DNA from 3 places in the Ectothiorhodospira sp. BSL-9 genome. Region 1 is predicted to be linked to each of the others. Evidence: predicted binding sites of a transcription regulator. Region 1 holds the regulator's gene; each other region holds the start of a gene.
The links. Region 1 encodes sigma-54, which starts transcription at its own class of promoters, with help from an activator protein. Its sites were predicted from a motif close to TGGCANGNTNCNTGCTT; they were not measured.

Region 1 (5,915 bases):
GCTGTCGCGACCTGGGCATCGAGCACATCGTCCAGGGCCGTCGCGACAAGCTGGATGCCCTGGGTGGATTGCTGAAGGCGGCCGGTGTGGGTATCGAACAGACGGCCTACATGGGCGACGATGTGGTGGATCTGCCCGTGATGCGTCGCGCCGTGCTGGCGATCGCCGTGGCCGACGCCCACCCCCTGGTGCGCGAGCATGCCCATTACATCACCCGGGCAGGCGGCGGCCGTGGAGCGGTGCGCGAGGCCTGCGAGTTCATCCTGGAGGCCCAGGACAACCTGCAGGCCGCCCTGGCCCCCTATCTGGAATGAGTCGCCGCCTTTCAGGACTGCTGCTGATCATGGCACTCACCCTGGTGGCCGCCGTGGGCTTCTGGCTCGCGGAGAATGCCCAGGAACGGCGCGTGGTGCCGACCACCCAGGTGGACCCCGAGGCCAATCAGTTCTTCGCCGAGGATTTTGTGGTCTGGAGCATGGACGAGTCCGGCAATCTCAAGTACCGGCTCTCCGGCGCCCGAATGGAGCAACGCCAGGCAGACCGTTCCAGCCATGTGGAGGCCCCGGTGCTGATCATGGAACACCCCCCCGCTCCCGACTGGACCCTGCGTTCCGAACGCGGCTGGGTTTCACCCGCTGGCGACGAGGTGCAGCTGCTGGGCAACGTGCGCCTGAACCGCCCCGAGGCCCCCGATCACCCCCCCATCACCATCACCAGCCGGGATGTCACCGTATGGACCCTTTCCCGCCAGGCGCAAACCGACGCCCTGGCCCGTATGGTGAGCACTCACCGCGAGGCAGAAGGGGTGGGCATGACTTTGGATCTGACCCGGGATACCCTGGAACTTGAGAGTCAGGTAAGAGGCACCTATGTTCCGCACTGACATCCCCACGGGCCCGCACCTGGCGGGGCTGCTATTGGCCGTTTCGCTGGCCTGGATGCCTGCCGCACAGGGCCAGCACGACCCCGATCTGCCCATCCGCATCGAGGCGGATCGCGCCAGCCTGGACGATCAGCGGGGGGTGAGTGTTTACAAGGGTAACGTCACCATCACCCAGGGCGACACCGTCATCACGGGCGACGAGGTGACAGTGCATGCCCCCCAGCGGCAACTCCAGCGCATGGTCTCCGAAGGACGCCTGGCCACCCTGACCACGCGGGATGAATCCAACCGCGAGGTTCGCGCCGAGGCACGACGCATGGAGTTCTTTCCGGATGGACCGCGGGTGGTGCTCACCGGCGAGGCCCGGGTATGGCAGGGGGACGACGAATTCCGCGGCAGCAGCATCGTCTATAACCTGGAGGCCGCCACCCTTGAAGCCAGCACCGGTGACACAGGCCGGGTAGAGGCCATCTTCGCACCCCGTGACCGTGATCGCTCTCGCCCAGAGGACGGCGACACGCCATGAGCCGCCTGGAGACCGACAAGCTGGTCAAGCGTTACCGGGCGATCAAACCCGTGGACGGCGCCTCCATCCACATCAATAGTGGGGAGGTGGTGGGCCTGCTGGGCCCCAATGGCGCTGGCAAGACCACCTGCTTCTACATGATCGTGGGCCTGGTACCCTGCGACGAAGGCCAGATCCGCCTGGACGGCCGCGACATCACCCGACTGCCCATGCACGCAAGGGCCCGCATGGGCGTGGGCTATCTCCCCCAGGAGCCCTCGGTATTCCGCAAGCTCTCCGTGGCAGACAACATCATGGCTGTGCTGGAGGTCCGCCGCGACCTCAACAAGGCCCAGCGTCTGGAGAAGATGGAATCCCTGCTGGAGGAGTTCCAGATCCAGCACATCCGCGACAACGCCGGGGTCAGTCTCTCCGGTGGCGAACGACGGCGCGTGGAGATCGCCCGTGCCCTGGCCACCGAGCCGGCCTTCATCCTTCTGGACGAGCCCTTCGCCGGCGTGGACCCCATCTCGGTGATCGAGATCCAGCGGATCATCACCCATCTCACGTCACGGAACATCGGTGTACTGATCACCGACCACAATGTGCGCGAGACCCTGGGCATCTGCAACCGGGCCTACATCCTCAGTGGCGGGCACATCATCAGCCAGGGCGCGCCGGAAGACGTACTGGCCGACCCGCAGGTCCGCCGCGTCTATCTAGGGGAGAACTTCCGCCTGTGAAGCCGAGACTCCCCATTCAGCGTGCGGTTTTCGGGACATGGGTCCCATTTTTGCTGGCACACCGTATAATCTCTCTTGAAAGCATCATTTACGCCGGGGGCCTGCCCCCGCCTTCATCATCAGGCATCAAAGACCCGGGCCCCGGCCCGATGGCGCGCGTCGTGCTATGTTGAAACCGTCCGTCCAGCTCCGGCTGGGTCAAAACCTGACCATGACCCCGCAGCTGCAGCAGGCCATTCGCCTGCTGCAGCTCTCGACGCTGGAATTGCAGGCCCAGATCCAGGAGACCCTGGAAATCAATCCCATGCTCGAGGCCGTGGAGGGCACGGAGGCAGATCAGGAGACCGCCAGCGAGGAGCCTCGCGAGCAGGAGCAGGCCGATACCTCCGAGGCAGCAGAAGCAGCGGAGGCCGCCGCCGAGACGGAAGGCAACGCCGAGGGCAGTCAGGAGCAGATCCCCGACGAATTACCGGTGGACAGCAACTGGGACGACATCTACGATGTGCCCCCTTCCAGCGCCGGACAGTCGGATCACGACGGGCGCGACCTTTTCGAGAACCAGACCGGACCCTCGGAAAGCCTGCATGAACACCTCATGTGGCAGGTGCATTTGTCGTCCATGAGTGAGCGTGACCGGGCCATTGCCTTGACCATCATTGATTCCATTAACGAAGACGGCTATCTGGCCGAACCCATCGAACAGATCCACGCAGCCCTGGCCACGGACCGGGAGATGGACCTGGAACTGGACGAGGTGGAAGCCGTGCTGAACATGGTTCAGCACCTGGACCCGGTGGGCGTGGGCGCACGTGACCTGGCCGAATGCCTGGGCCTGCAACTGGCCCAGTTCCCGGAGGACACACCCTGGCTGACCGAGGCCCGCACCCTGGCCCGTGAACACCTGGACGCTCTGGGTGCACGTGATTACAAGGGCGTGCAGCGGCGCCTGGGGCTGGATGATGGCGAGTTGCAGCAGGTGATCGCCCTGATTCAGACACTGAACCCGCGCCCAGGCGGGGTCATCAGCAGCAGTTCGCCCGAATACATCATTCCCGATGTCTTCGTGCGCAAGCGAGAGGGCCGCTGGCAGGTGGAGCTCAACCCGGAAATCGCGCCACGCTTGCGGGTCAACCCCCTGTATGCCAGTTTCGTGCGCCGCGCCGATTCCAGCCAGGACAACACCTACATGCGCAACAGCCTCCAGGAGGCCCGCTGGTTCATCAAGAGCCTGCAAAGCCGCAACGAGACTCTGCTACGGGTGGGCACCGCCATTGTCGAGCACCAGCGTGCCTTCCTGGAATACGGTGACGAGGCCATGAAACCTCTGGTGCTGCGCGATATTGCCGAACAACTGGAGATGCATGAGTCCACCATCTCCCGGGTGACCACCCAGAAATTCATGCATACCCCCCGGGGTATCTACGAATTCAAGTATTTCTTCTCCAGCCATGTGGGCACGGCCGACGGCGGTGAGTGTTCAGCCACCGCGATCCGCGCCATGATCCGCAAGCTGGTTGCCGAAGAGCCCCAGGGCAAGCCCATGAGTGACAGCAAGATCGCCCAGGTCCTGGTGGATCGGGGTATTCATGTGGCACGACGCACCGTGGCCAAGTACCGTGAGGCCATGGCCATTCCGCCATCCAACGAACGCAAGCGGCTCGTCTGAAGCAAACCCACGCAGCCGTCCTGCTCATTACCCATCCCTACCTATTTCCAAGGAGTCATCTCATGCAGATCAACCTCACCGGTCATCACGTCGACCTGACCGACGCCCTGCGCAACTACGTCAACGAGAAGTTCGAGCGCCTGGAGCGGCATTTTGACAACGTCATCGACGTGCACGTGATCCTGACCGTGGAGAAGCTGCAGCAAAAGGCCGAGAGCAACCTGTTGCTCAGCGGTAACAGCATCCATGCCGAGGCCAGCCACACGGACATGTACGCCGCCATCGACGCCCTGGTGGACAAACTGGATCGCCAGGTGGTGAAGCACAAGGAGAAGCTCAAGGACCACCACCGGGCTGAAGGCTCCCACCGCAACCACATCGAGTGAACGCTTCATGAACATCGGTGATCTTCTCGCCCCTGAGCGGGTGCACTGCCAGACGGACGTGAGCAGTAAGAAACGTGCGCTGGAGATGCTGGGCGAGATGCTCTCCAATCATCTGCCCAAGCTCACCCAGGGCGAGATCTTCGACAGCCTGCTGGCCCGGGAGCGCCTGGGCAGCACGGGCCTGGGGCATGGCGTGGCCATCCCCCATGGTCGTCTGGCCGGCGCCAGCGAGGCCTGTGCCGCGCTGCTCAAGCTGGAAAAGGGCGTCGACTACGATGCCCCAGACAGTGAGCCGGTGGACATCCTGTTCGCGCTGGTGGTGCCGGCAGACTGCACAGACGAGCATCTTCAGATCCTCGCGTTGCTGGCCAGGATGTTCTCCGATCCGGAGACGCTGGCCCGGCTGCGCAGCACCTCCGGCCCTTCGGACCTGCTGACTCTGGTGCAGGAATGGGACACCGAAGACACCGGATGACCCCATGACCGACTCGCTCACCGTCAGCAACATCATGGAGGTCATGGAGGAGCGCCTGGGCCTCGTCTGGGTGGCGGGCACCCAGGGGTGTGGCCGGAGCATATCGCACCGTTCCACCCCCCATGGGAGCCCGTCCCTGGTGGGTCACCTGAACATCATCCACCCCAATCAGATCCAGGTACTGGGGAGCGACGAGATGCGCTACCTGTGGTCGCTGCGCAAGAACTCCCAGCGAGACATTCTGGAGCAATTGTGCAGCGGCGCCTCCTCCATGCTGATCGTCACCGATAACCTGGAGCCCCTCCCCGAGCTGCGCACCCTGTCGGAACGCCAGTCGGTACCGCTGCTGCGCACCGCCCTGCCCAGCCATGAACTGATCAATATCCTGCGTTACTTCTTCAGCAACAAGCTGGCGGAAACCACCACCCTGCACGGGGTGTTCATGGAAGTGCTGGGAATCGGGGTGCTGGTGACCGGCGAGAGCGCCGTGGGCAAGAGCGAACTGGCCCTGGAACTCATCAGCCGGGGCCACCGTCTGGTGGCGGACGATGCCCCGGAATTCGCCCGAATCGCCCCGGACATCCTGCGCGGTACCTGCCCGCCGGTGCTGGAGAACTTTCTTGAGGTCAGGGGTTTGGGCGTACTCAATGTGAAGGCCATGTACGGCGACAGCGCCATCAAGAACAGCAAGTACCTGCGCCTGATCATCGACCTCAAGGATCAGGCCAAGGTGCAGGCCGAGGATATCGACCGCCTGCACGGGGTGCGCTTCACCCGGGTGGTGCTGGGGCTGGAAATCCCGGTCATCACCCTACCGGTAGCCCCGGGACGCAACCTGGCCGTCATGGTGGAAGGCGCCATTCGCAATCACCTGCTGCGCCTGCGCGGTTATTATGCCGGCGACGACCTGGCTGCCCGACAGCGCAAGCAGATGCAGAGCGAAAGCCCATGAAACTCATCATCGTCAGTGGCCTGTCCGGCTCCGGCAAGACCGTGGCCCTGCATGCCCTGGAGGATGCAGGCTATTACTGCATCGACAACCTGCACCTGGGCCTGCTCACGGCAGTGGTCGCCCAGCTGCGCAGCCCACGCCTCACCCTGTACGACGAGGCGGCCGTGGGCATCGACGCCCGCAGTGGCATCGAGGAACTGGATCGTTTCGACACCATCGTCGAGGAGATCCGCGCCATGGGGGTGGACCTGCAGGTCATCTTCCTCCAGGCAGAGGAAGAAACCCTGCTGCGGCGCTTCAGCGAA
Region 2 (5,915 bases), 1.1 Mb from region 1:
CCTGTATTTGGCAGCCGGGGCTATGAGCCTAAGACGAGGCCTAGACATAGCAGTAGTGATGATGGAGCCTAGACTTGCGCGGCATATGAAATATTTCGGCATCGAATACAGGAAAGCTGGCGACGTTATCAATTACCATGGCTTGCGCGGTCCCTATTACTGCCTGCTGAAAGACAACTTGAAGAAACTCAAGCCCGAGATCAGGGACTTATTATCGGTTGTCGACGAGCAGTTGGATTGACAAATCGAAAAGGTAAATGCCGGGACAACTCTGTCATGGAGCGCCCCATCAACTCACTCAAGATCGAGCTGCTGGCCGGGCCGCGTTACTTCAATGGTGAGCAGGCCCGGCAAGATATCCTTCAGCAGATCGAAATGGAGCACAGCAACGACCGATTTCCCACTAGCACTACAGCCGTAATTGGGTGAGCTATACTGTATGTGATTGATTTTTTAGCGATCACAAGGTGAAGAATGCAACCACAGGATCTTTCTGTCTCAGCATTGTTCAATGGCCTGGCGGAGCGTTTAGGTCCGCTCTTTCCCCGCTCGGAAACGCGCGATCGTGCACTATTTTATGTTCAGGGCTTGCTCAGTCATTGCGAACGAAAAAATGGCTGGCACCTCGCCGAATGGCTCGGAGACAAATCCCCAGATGGGGTGCAGTATCTGTTGGATCGTGCCCGCTGGGATGCGGATGCGGCGCGTGATGTCCTCCGCCAGTGGGTCATCGATACACTGGGCTCCCCTGAAGGTGTTCTGGTCCTGGACGAGACCGGCTTCATCAAGAAAGGGCAGCATTCTGCTGGTGTGCAACGTCAGTATAGTGGCACCGCCGGTCGTATCGAGAACAGTCAGATCGGGGTCTTTCTCCTCTACGCCAGTCCGGCAGGGCATGCTTTTCTGGATCGCGCCCTCTACTTGCCCAAGTCCTGGACACAGGATCGAGAACGTTGTCGGCGTGCTGGGATCCCCGATGATGTCGACTTTGCCAGCAAGCCGGAGCTTGCTCGCAGGATGCTGGAGCGTGTGCTGGACCAGGGGATACGTGCCCTACCGGACGCGTACCTATCTTCTGATCCGGCGAAGCCTCTCGAAACCGGGTGAATTGGCCTATTACGTGGTCCATGCTCCTAAGGACTGGGCGTCTATCGAGACACTGGTGTGGCTCGCAGGTCAGCACTGGAAAATCGAGCAGGGTTTTCAGACGGCCAAGAGCGAGTGCGGCTTGGATGAGTACGAGGTGAGACGCTGGGGGAGCTGGTATCGTCATATCACCTTGTCACTGCTGGCGCATTCTCTGCTGGTGGCGATTAGGCAGGCGACCCACCAGCAAAAAAAACGCTGCCGACAGGATTTAATGGACACTCCCCGAACTCAAACGGCTTATAGGGAAATGGATTTGGCATGGGCAGCACAAGTTGTCGCACGTACTTCATTGGTCAGATTGGCGACGACGACATCAATATCGGGCTTGGCAGTGCCACTGTCGGCAGCAGATGGCCTGGCTGTCGCCTGATGAATGATCACCGCTGCCAGTTACGGCTGTAGTACTAGGGCGGGCTATGAAATACGGGGGCTACCGGACAGGTACCACCAACTGATCTGGCATGGCTACATCAAGCTCACCGGCATAAGCTCTGCCTATGCCTTGCGGGATGGAATCGCATGATCATGGTCGGCAAAAGCAATTGGTCTGCGCGACTTATGGGTAAAGGGCAGGGCTAGCACTTCCCCTTGCCGGGCGTGCATGTGACTTTCACCACCAAGTCATCCCGAGGCACCACCCTCGGGAACAGCGCCAGTCAGGCGCTGCGCGCCATGCCTGGCGCACGTAAAGAACAAGCCGACCTTAAGGCCGGCTTGTTGGGCCATCGGTTAACTCACCTTAGATGGAACTTTTGCGTCTGCGCATCGCGGCACCGAGTGCCAGTAAGCCTATCCCGGCCAAGGCCAAGGAGGCCGGCTCAGGCACCTCTTGGGCGAGACGAACCTGGCCCGATGCTCCGGCGTACAGATTGGTTAAGCGGCCTTGATCGTCTTCATCGTTTCCAGTAGCGAATCCGCCAAACTCAGTGGGAAAAGCAAGTTCAAGTATGTCTCGCTGAGTCGCGATTGCGGTTAGACTGGTCGTTTGAGAAACATCGCTGGTGGAAAACCCGAACACGAACTCCTCTGCGAGAATCAAATCCGCTAGGTCTGTACCGTCGTTGTCGCGAAAGAAAAATCCCGGTTCAAAGAATGTCGCTATTGCATTTAGTCCAGCGGCACCATCAGGCGCACCGGAAAGATCAAGTGCTTGCGTTCCACCACCAAAAACATCAAAACTCGCGATTAGCGTACCTCCAAACCCACCGGAATATAGCTCGATGAAACCATCGTTTATTGAGACACTCCCTGTGTCAGTATCGCCCGAGCCTGATGCCCGATATCGCCCGAAAAGGTTGGCGTTGTCTTCGTTAAATATTGTGAGATTGCCCCCATCGCGGCCGATTATATCTGCGTACCCATATTGGGTGACGTCAAAAGTAGTGGCGCCTGTGAACGTGTTCTCAGCATAAAGGGCGCCCGTAAAATCCAACCATTCGCCCACGGCCACCTCATTGTCTGAGTTGCCGTCGCCGTAAGGGTTAAGGGTATAAGATAAAAAGCTAGCGCTCGCATTGATCGGGAGGGCTAGCGCACCGGCTAAGGCGGCAACGACTAGGCCACATTTCAAGTTTTTCATCACTGATCTCCTCGGGGTATACGAAAGGTACGTCATACTGCTTGCCAGCCTTAACAAAGCATTATCCGTGCCGAATTATTATTTCATATTATTTTCAATAACTTAAAAGGCTTACAATGAGGCTCACAACTAGTGGATCCTCGGCTCATGTCAAGAAAGGCGACACCTTCACACGCACGGTTCTTAGGTGGCGGGACGGCGCTGACTGGCCGGCATAGTCCACAAACAGCTTCTCTCCAGCCCGGTGGTCCTGGCGCATCACCATGTCCAGCTTGCCCTGCCAGGCCCGATAGTTCTCGCAAAACCAGCTGTACTGATACCCCTCCGGGTGGGCTTCCCGGTACTCCTGCCAGATCAGGAAAAGGGTGACGTGCTTGCCCCTCAACTCCTCTTTGACCCGATGCCAGTCCGGTACGACCCGGGCATGGGCTGGCAGGTCTGGCGGGGGCGGAAATAACAACTGCTCCAGGCGACTTTCGCCCAGATCCTCTGGCAATGGCCAACTCAAACCCGCCTCGGCAAAACGCCGAAGATACTCCCTCACGGTGGGACGACTGATACCGCAGGCCAATGCAACCTGGCGGTTGCTCAGCCCTCGCTCCCATTTGAGGCGTAGGACTTCTTTGATCTTCCGCGCATGGATAACCTCTTCGCTGGCATCGAACCTTCCCCGGATGGAAAGGACCAGCCTACCGGTAAGTTATCCCGCGTCTGGACACTTCGATGAGTCCACTCAGCGCCTCTGCCTGGGTGGCAGCCTTGCCGTGGAATCAGTGGCAACCTTGCTCCGGAATACGCAGACCGTTGTGTCCAGCGTGGTGAATAGTCAGCTCCCGGGGCGAATTTCCGGCCGGCAGACGACCTTGCCACGGACTCAGGCTGTTAGCATGCCGAGGATCGCTCTCCCAATGCGACGTCAATCGAGTGGGCAGTACCTTCCCGGTGCCATGATATTATTTGGGTCAATCGCTGTTTTAAGCTGTTTCACTAGCCGCCAATGCGCTGAGTCAATGCCTGTATACAGGTGCATTGAATTGATTCCTGCGCGATATGGAACGCACCCCAAGGCTTGCCCTGAACTTAACAGGGCTGCGTAACACGCGTTGGCGCGTTCCGCAGCTTCAGGGTCATCCCGATCGAACAGCAACGGTACAGTGCTGTCGAAGCAGCGGTCGGATAGACTGGTCAGAGTTATCAATGGCTCGATACCGTGCTCAGCACAAACGCGTTCTACCTCCTCAACGTACTTGAGGACGCAATGCGGGCTCATGGGTACTAGCGGCGTGTACCAGATCAGCCCACATCCGTCTGCCGCTGGGTTAAATTGCTGACCGCTTCTCGGCGCCGGTTTAGCGCCCGATTTCCAATATGCCAAAGGTAAAGCAATCTCGCTAGGTGAGCCAGCAATAAGTTGGAGGCTTTTATCCAGGGTGCTTACATAGGTCCATAGTCGCTGCCCGCCGTTACGTGGCAAAAACTCTAATAGGCGACGTCCCTGTTGAACCCGCGCGGGGCTTACAAACACTAGACGGCGCGCGACGCCCTTTAACGAATGACGAATGGCCGAGCGTGCGGCCTTGACCACCTTTGAGGTTCCATACATGGCACCAATCCCCGTCCATGGCATGACTCGCGCCCTGCGGGCCATTGCTGCGATGGTCTCCGTCGGCACTATGCCTTGTGGTCCGACTTTGTCGGCAGGGTATTGCTCCATCATTGATAGCACGCGCCGCGCATTCATGAGATTAACGGATCCGGTAACGTTACCAACAGCCCGCAGCACTTGCCGAATTGCGGCCACGGCTTCGGAGAATTCCTCGTGGGAGCGCACCCCAAAGAAAAAGGTCTCAACTCGTTCCGGTACAGGTGCTAGGGCGATGCTCATGCGGGTGACGATGCCGAAATTGCTTTGGGTAAACACGCCGTCGAGATAGGGGCCGATACCCCATTTGAAGATACGATCAACCTTGGGAGCCCCGAGATCGCTAAGGGCGGAGTGGTAGCATTCACCGTTTGGCAAGACAGCCTCAAGGCCCATTACCGCGGCAAAATGGTCTGCATAGGGAGTGATACCATAGCCTCGCTCTATGGCGTTGCCGACTAAACTACAGCTTGGTCCACCACCGTGTACCGGGACCAAAAATGGTAGTCCACGCTCATCGAGAAATGCCCGCAGCATGCCTTGGGTAACACCCGGTTCTACGGTGATGATACCCAGTTCGATATTGCTGGCATCGATGGCAGTCATGTCCGAGAGATCGACGATCACACAGTCATTGACGACCGGGTTGGCGCTCCCATAACCCCAGTTGTGACCGGTGCTGATCGGGTAAAGCGGAGTAGAATGCTCAGCGGCAATTTTAACCAGAGCCACAATCTCCTCGGTCGTGCTCGGTCGCAATACGGCCGGAATGCGCCGCTTGGCGGCTATGGTGCTGTAGTGAAAGGGAGTGAGGAGATTGGGGTCGGTTAACACCCGATCAGGGCCCAGTTGCTCACTCCAGCGGGCTATAGCGGCTTCAAGATTCATAGGGTTCTGCATCAAAACATGTTACTCCACTAAAGTTTCCGAGATCCCGTCACGCTGCGAGTTCCAGTAGCCGCGCGATCAGGGTATTTTGTGGGGGTTTGGGCGAATCCGGGCAACGGATACCAAAGCCCTCATAGTTGAGGCGTCGGGCCAGGGACCGACGCAGGTCGGCGAAGGCGTATTCGGTGCGTTCACGGGTAGCGTAACGGCGCGGTGGAGCCTTTTCCAGGTGCGGGAGCGCGCAGCACGTCGTCATCAGACCCTGGCGTATCCCCACGTTTTAGCGGGCAGAATTCCTTGTGAAACAGTAGGATAAGAGGAGACAGGGGTGGACATGCACCGGCAAGATCGTGATTCTTTAGGGTTACGAAGCCGAAAAAGAAGCACGAAACAAACCGATGCATGCCACGGACCTGATTCACGCAAACTTGGGGGTTGCTTGTCAATCCATTCACCGCACCCGCTTCAACGCGCTGCTGACAGCGACGGCGGCGGCCCTGGACGGGCAGACCACCTCGGTCACCGGTCTTGGCAACAACAAAGGACAGGCACTCTTGATCCTTTTACTCGGCTATTCGCGTAATACCGATAGGCCCAACACCCCTTTCCCGCAGTTCTCCATATCCCGAGCCCGAAACTACCGTCAGCCGCTGATTT
Region 3 (5,915 bases), 1.6 Mb from region 1:
CGATATCCTCCAGAAAGCCCCCCACGGCCCCTCTGGGCCCCAGCAGGACCAGCAGATAAAAGCCCATGACCGTGGGCGGCAGCACCAGCGGCATGGCCACCAGCGCCTCGATCATCACCTTGCCCCGCCATCGGGTATGGGCCAGCCACCAGGCCAGCGGGGCGCACAGCACCATGAGGAGACTGGTGCTGATCACCGCCAGCTTGAGGGTGATCCACAGGGCGGTCAGATCACTGTCGCTGATGCCGAACATGCCGCTGGACTCCTTGCAGGTATGTCAGCCGGCATCATTCGCCGGGCAGGATGAACCCATAGGCCCGCATGACGGCACGGCTCGTGGGGGCGTTCATGTACTCGGCAAAGTCGGCAGCGGTCTCGTTGTCGGCGGCTCGACGGGTGATGATGAAACCCTGCTCCAGCGGATTGTGCAGATCGTCATCGATCAGGTAATAAGGGCCCTGATCCCTCACATGGGGATTGAGCGCCAGCGACAGCGCCACTACGCCCACCTGGGCCGCACCGCTCTCCACCAGCTGCAGTGCGTGGGCGATGTTCTCCCCAAAGACAAAGCGGGGCACCAACTCATCCCACAGACCAACGGCCCGCAACGCCTCCTCCGCCCGTTTCCCATAGGGGGCATGGCGGGGATTGGCAATGGCGATCCGCCGAAACTCCGGTCGGGAAAGATCCTCCAGGGTCAGTTCGGAAGCATCCACCGTGTTGCTCCACAACACGATGCGGCCTATGGCGTAGGGAATGACCTCGGAGGCCGCAAACCCGCGCTCCTCAAGCATCCGCGGGTACTCGATATCGGCGGAAAAATACAGGTCAAAGGGCGCGCCATTCTCGATCTGGGCGCGGAAACGACCGGATGAGCCATAAATCACCTCAATGGAGCGGTCGGGATGGTCTTCCTGATAGGCCTCCAGGATCTCGTCCATGGCAAAGCGCAAATCGGCAGCGGCGGCAATGCGGGTGGGCTCTTGTGCCTGCAGCGTGCCCATCAAGACAAGCAGGGTGAGGCCAAGCAGTCCTCTGAATAACACAAGGCTCATGGTTTTATTCCTTTTCAAGTGAAATCGCGTTCAATGAAGGTGATGGTTGTTTGCTGAGCCTGGGGTCAATCGGTCACTGCCAGCAGTACATGGGAAGCCTTGATCAGGGCACAGGCCTCGGCCCCTTCGGTAAGCCAGCCCTCGTCCAGGGCCTCGCGGGTGACGATGGCAGTGAGCACGCGGCCATGACCCAGATCCAGCTTGACCTCAGCATTCACGGGGCCCGCCTCCACGTGGGCGACCCTGCCCGGCAGACGGTTTCGGGCAGAGACGCGCAGATCACCCGTCATCTCGCCCAGCACCACGAACGAGGACTTGATCAGCACATGGACCTCCCTGCCCTGTTCCAGGCCCAGCTCCTGCCCCGCCTCGTGAGTAACCACCGCATGGATCTCCAGGCCGTGGCCGATGTCCACGGTCACCTCATCGCTGACCGCGCCCCGAGTGATCCGACAGACCTTGCCTTGGTAATGATTCCTTGCTGTCGTACGCATGGAGAGTTTCCTCATCAGTGTCCAGACATCCCCCAGTTCGCCGGTGGATTGCGCCATTTGCTCCAGAAACTGCTGGTAGGCCTGATCGGCCGACCGGTACTGGGCAATCACCTGTTCGCCATGGGCCGTGAGCCGGGTGCCGCCCCCATGACGTCCACCTGCCTGGCGTTTCAGCAGGGGCTGATCAGACAGGTTGTTCATGGCGTCGATGGCGTCCCAGGCCGCCTTGTAGCTCATGCCGATGGCGCGAGCGGCCGCCGAGATGGAGCCGGTGGCCGCCACCTGTTCAAGCAGCTGAATCCGCGCGCTGCCGAGAAAGGGCTTGCCTTGCAGCTTGAACCAGAACTGACCTTCGATTTCCGGTTGCATGGGGAACCTTATGGGATTTCGTTATGTTTGCCTGTATATAACGCATGACATGCAGCGGGTGAAAATGCACTGTGCGTCGGGGAGTGGCAATGCATATTCCGGGCCAGATAACACATTCCAGGTGAAGTGATTGTTTTAAAGATGATTTTAGTGTCGTCGTCACCGGGAACATTGTGTGGGCTTGGCTACAAACCAGGGGCATGACCCGTAGCAGGGGGAACAGACGGGCCGGCCAGCGGGATGGCAAGTAAGCAATAAAAGGGGGAGACATGATAAAAGGGGCGGACGGGCCTGCGCATTGCGTAGCCCATCCGCCCCTTGGTTGCCCTCGCCCGCCAGCGGGAGAGGGTTTTCGGGTGAAAGAATGACTTACTTCAGATCAAAACGATCCCCGTTCATCACCTTGGTCCAGGCCTTCACGAAGTCCTTGACGAACTTTTCCTTCGCGTCGTCCTGGGCGTACACCTCGGCGTAGGAGCGCAGGATGGAGTTGGAGCCGAACACCAGATCCACCCGGGTGGCCGTCCATTTCACGTTACCGCTCTGGCGGTCAACGATCTCGTAGAGGTTGTCGCCCTTCGGCTTCCAGGTGTTGGCCATGTCGGTCAGGTTCACGAAGAAGTCGTTGGTCAGCACCCCTTCCCGATCGGTGAAGACACCATGCTTCGTGCCACCGTGGTTGGTACCCAGTACCCGCATGCCGCCTACCAGCACGGTCATCTCGGGTGCCGTCAGGCCCATCAGCTGCGTGCGATCCAGCATCATCTCCTCAGCGGAGACCACATAATCCTTCTTCAGCCAGTTGCGATAGCCATCGTGCAAGGGTTCGAGCACGTCGAAGGATTCGGCGTCGGTCATCTCCTCAGTGGCATCGCCACGACCCGGTGCAAACGGCACCGTGACGTTGAAGCCGGCATCACGGGCAGCCTTCTCCACCGCTGCCGTCCCACCCAGCACGATCAGGTCCGCCAGACTCACCGGCTTGCCCAGACCGGACTGAATGCCTTCCAGCACCCCCAGCACCTTTTGCAGACGCTCGGGCTCGTTGGCGTCCCAGTCCTTTTGCGGGGCCAGGCGGATACGGGCACCGTTGGCACCGCCCCGGTAGTCGGAGCAGCGGAAGGTACGGGCGCTATCCCAGGCGGTGGTGATCAGTTCCGAAGCACTCAGGCCGCTGTTGAGCAGCTTGTCCTTCAGATCCGCCACCTCGGCATCACTCAGGGTGTAGTCCACCTTGGGCACCGGATCCTGCCAGATCAGGTCTTCCTGGGGCACTTCAGGGCCGAGATAACGGCTCTTGGGGCCCAGGTCACGGTGGGTCAGCTTGAACCAGGCCCGGGCGAAGACCTCGTTGAAATACTCCGGGTCGTTATAGAAGCGCTCGGAGATCTTGCGGTAGGCCGGGTCCTTGATCATGGCCATGTCGGCGTCGGTCATGATGGGGTTGTAACGAATGGAGGGATCCTCCACATCCACTGGTCGGTCTTCTTCCTTGATGTCCACCGGCTCCCACTGCCAGGCACCTGCCGGGCTCTTTTTCAGCTCCCAGTCGTGCTCAAACAGCATCTTGAAGTAGCCGTTGTCCCACTGGGTGGGGTGCGTGGTCCAGGCACCTTCAATGCCACTGGTGATGGCGTCGCGGCCACAGCCCTTGCCCTGGGGGTTACGCCAGCCCAGGCCCTGCTCTTCCACATCGGCACCTTCCGGGGCCGGGCCCAGCTTGGAGGCGTCGCCATTGCCGTGGCATTTGCCCACGGTGTGACCGCCGGCGGTCAAGGCCACGGTCTCTTCGTCATTCATGGCCATGCGGGCAAAGGTGGTCCGCACATCCTGGGCGGTTCTCAGCGGATCGGGGTTGCCGTCCACGCCCTCGGGGTTCACGTAGATCAGCCCCATCTGCACGGCGGCCAGGGGGTTTTCCAGGCTTTCGCGATCGTCGCTTTCATAGCGGCTGGAGCTTTCGGCCAGCCACTCCTTCTCGGAGCCCCAGTAGGTGTCCTTTTCCGGGTGCCAGATGTCGGCCCGCCCGCCAGCAAAGCCGAAGGTCTTGAACCCCATGGACTCATAGGCCACGTTGCCGGCCAGGATGATCAGGTCGGCCCAGGAAAGCTTGTTGCCATATTTCTTCTTGATGGGCCACAGCAGACGGCGGGCCTTGTCCAGGTTGCCGTTGTCGGGCCAGCTGTTGATGGGGGCGAAGCGCTGGTTACCCGTGCCGGCACCGCCACGACCATCAGCGATGCGGTAGGTACCCGCGGCATGCCAGGCCATGCGGATCATCAGGCCACCGTAATGGCCCCAGTCCGCCGGCCACCAGTCCCGGCTCTCGGTCATCAGGTTACGCAAGTCCTGCTTGACCGCCGCCAGGTCCAGCTTCTTGAATTCCTCGGCGTAGTCGAAGTCCTCCCCCATTGGGTCGGTCTTCGTATCGTGCTGGTGAAGGATGTCCAGGTTCAGTGCGTTGGGCCACCAATCCATGTTGTCGTTACCGGTTGCGGTATTGCCACCATGCATGATGGGGCACTTGCCTGCACTCTTGACGTCATTTCCGCCCATTTCGTCCTCCGTTTATTGCTCATCGTGTTGTACTGAACCGGCACCCCGAATGGGACCATCCGCCCCTGTCCGGGATGCTTGGCAGACACCCCTTGGAGGGGGTGACACCGCCGGACGTTCAATTGTTCTGCCCTTAGAGTTATAGGGTATGAGCGTGATAAATTCAAATGTAGCTTTCGGATGATCCTGATAGATCTTTGCTATTAATGACCCGCCAGGCCAATCCTGAACCCGAGCCGGCGCAACGTATCAGGGGAGACGGGCGAGCCCACAGGCCAGGTCCCGCTGGATGTCCTGGATATCCTCAAGCCCCACCGCCACGCGGATCAGGGATTCACCGATCCCCTGGACCTCCCGCTGCTCGGGCTGGATGCGACCGTGGGTGGTGGTGGCCGGATGGGTGATGGTGGTCTTGGCGTCCCCAAGGTTCGCCGTAATGGACAGCAGGCGGGTACTGTCGATCACCTGCCAGGCCTGCTCCCGCGCCCCCTTGACCTCGAAGGCAACAATGCCCCCATAGGCCGCCTGCTGACGGCTGGCCAGGGCATGCTGCGGGTGGGAGGGCAGCCCCGGATAGTGGACGCGCGCCACGCCCGGCTGCTCTTCCAGCCATCGGGCCAGGGCCAGCGCGGATTCACAGTGGGCACGCATGCGTAACCGCAGCGTTTCCAGACCCTTGAGGAATACCCAGGCGTTGAAGGGGCTCATGGTGGGGCCGGCCGTGCGCAGGAAGCCGAACACCTCCTTGCCCACCCGTTCGGCGTCACCCACCACGGCGCCCCCCACACATCGCCCCTGGCCATCCAGGTATTTGGTGGCAGAGTGGATCACCAGGTCGGCCCCCAGTTCCAGCGGCCGCTGCAGGGCCGGAGTACAAAAGCAGTTATCCATGGCCAGCAGACAGTCATGGGCATGGGCCAGGTCCGCCAGGGCGCGGATGTCCACCAGTTCGGTGAGGGGGTTGGACGGGGTTTCCGCGAACAACAGACGGGTCTCGGGCCGGATGGCGGCCTCCCAGGCCTCAAGATCCCCCAGCGGGACGTAGGTGACCTGGATACCGAAGCGGGTGAGGTAATTGCTGAACAGATTGGTGGTGGAACCGAACACCGAGCGCGAGGACACGATGTGGTCACCGGCCTTCAGCAGGGACAGACAGGTGGACAGGATGGCCGACATCCCCGAGGCAGTCGCCACGCAGGCCTCTCCGCCTTCCAGGGCTGCCAGGCGATCCTGAAAGGTGCGTACCGTGGGGTTGGTGAAGCGGGCGTAGATGTTGCCTGGCTCGTCACCGGCAAAACGCGCTGCGGCCTCGGCGGCACTGGAGAACACGAAGCTGGACGTGGCGTAGATGGGGTCGGAATGCTCCTGCTCGGGTCCGCGCCGCTGCCCGGCGCGGACCGCGCGGGTATCAAAGCCCTCGGCGGTTTCACCGGGATCGTTC

Region 2: a site for sigma-54 is predicted at 2,785-2,801, ahead of ECTOBSL9_RS07235 (PEP-CTERM sorting domain-containing protein). Genes of this name have one in related genera too.
Region 3: a site for sigma-54 is predicted at 2,008-2,024, ahead of ECTOBSL9_RS09680 (TOBE domain-containing protein). Genes of this name have one in related genera too.

The regions. Positions count from the first base shown of each region.
Region 1 covers NZ_CP011994.1:430,571-436,485, forward strand. The annotation lists gene kdsC (3-deoxy-manno-octulosonate-8-phosphatase KdsC) at 1-314, shown strand, start outside; gene lptC (LPS export ABC transporter periplasmic protein LptC) at 344-883, shown strand; gene lptA (lipopolysaccharide transport periplasmic protein LptA) at 870-1,409, shown strand; gene lptB (LPS export ABC transporter ATP-binding protein) at 1,406-2,131, shown strand; gene ECTOBSL9_RS02235 (RNA polymerase factor sigma-54) at 2,298-3,797, shown strand; gene hpf (ribosome hibernation-promoting factor, HPF/YfiA family) at 3,860-4,183, shown strand; gene ECTOBSL9_RS02245 (PTS sugar transporter subunit IIA) at 4,191-4,658, shown strand; gene hprK (HPr(Ser) kinase/phosphatase) at 4,663-5,610, shown strand; gene rapZ (RNase adapter RapZ) at 5,607-5,915, shown strand, end outside.
Region 2 covers NZ_CP011994.1:1,527,003-1,532,917, reverse strand. The annotation lists gene ECTOBSL9_RS07250 (PEP-CTERM/exosortase system-associated acyltransferase) at 1-241, shown strand, start outside; gene ECTOBSL9_RS16965 (hypothetical protein) at 277-429, shown strand; partial or broken gene ECTOBSL9_RS16515 (IS701 family transposase) at 475-1,318, shown strand; gene ECTOBSL9_RS07235 (PEP-CTERM sorting domain-containing protein) at 1,889-2,728, opposite strand; partial or broken gene ECTOBSL9_RS16510 (helix-turn-helix domain-containing protein) at 2,925-3,388, opposite strand; gene ECTOBSL9_RS07225 (FAD-binding oxidoreductase) at 3,645-5,270, opposite strand; gene ECTOBSL9_RS16960 (hypothetical protein) at 5,308-5,514, opposite strand; gene ECTOBSL9_RS07220 (hypothetical protein) at 5,657-5,915, shown strand, end outside.
Region 3 covers NZ_CP011994.1:2,047,572-2,053,486, reverse strand. The annotation lists gene modB (molybdate ABC transporter permease subunit) at 1-253, opposite strand, end outside; gene modA (molybdate ABC transporter substrate-binding protein) at 288-1,046, opposite strand; gene ECTOBSL9_RS09680 (TOBE domain-containing protein) at 1,121-1,918, opposite strand; gene katG (catalase/peroxidase HPI) at 2,288-4,474, opposite strand; gene ECTOBSL9_RS09670 (O-succinylhomoserine sulfhydrylase) at 4,724-5,915, opposite strand, start outside.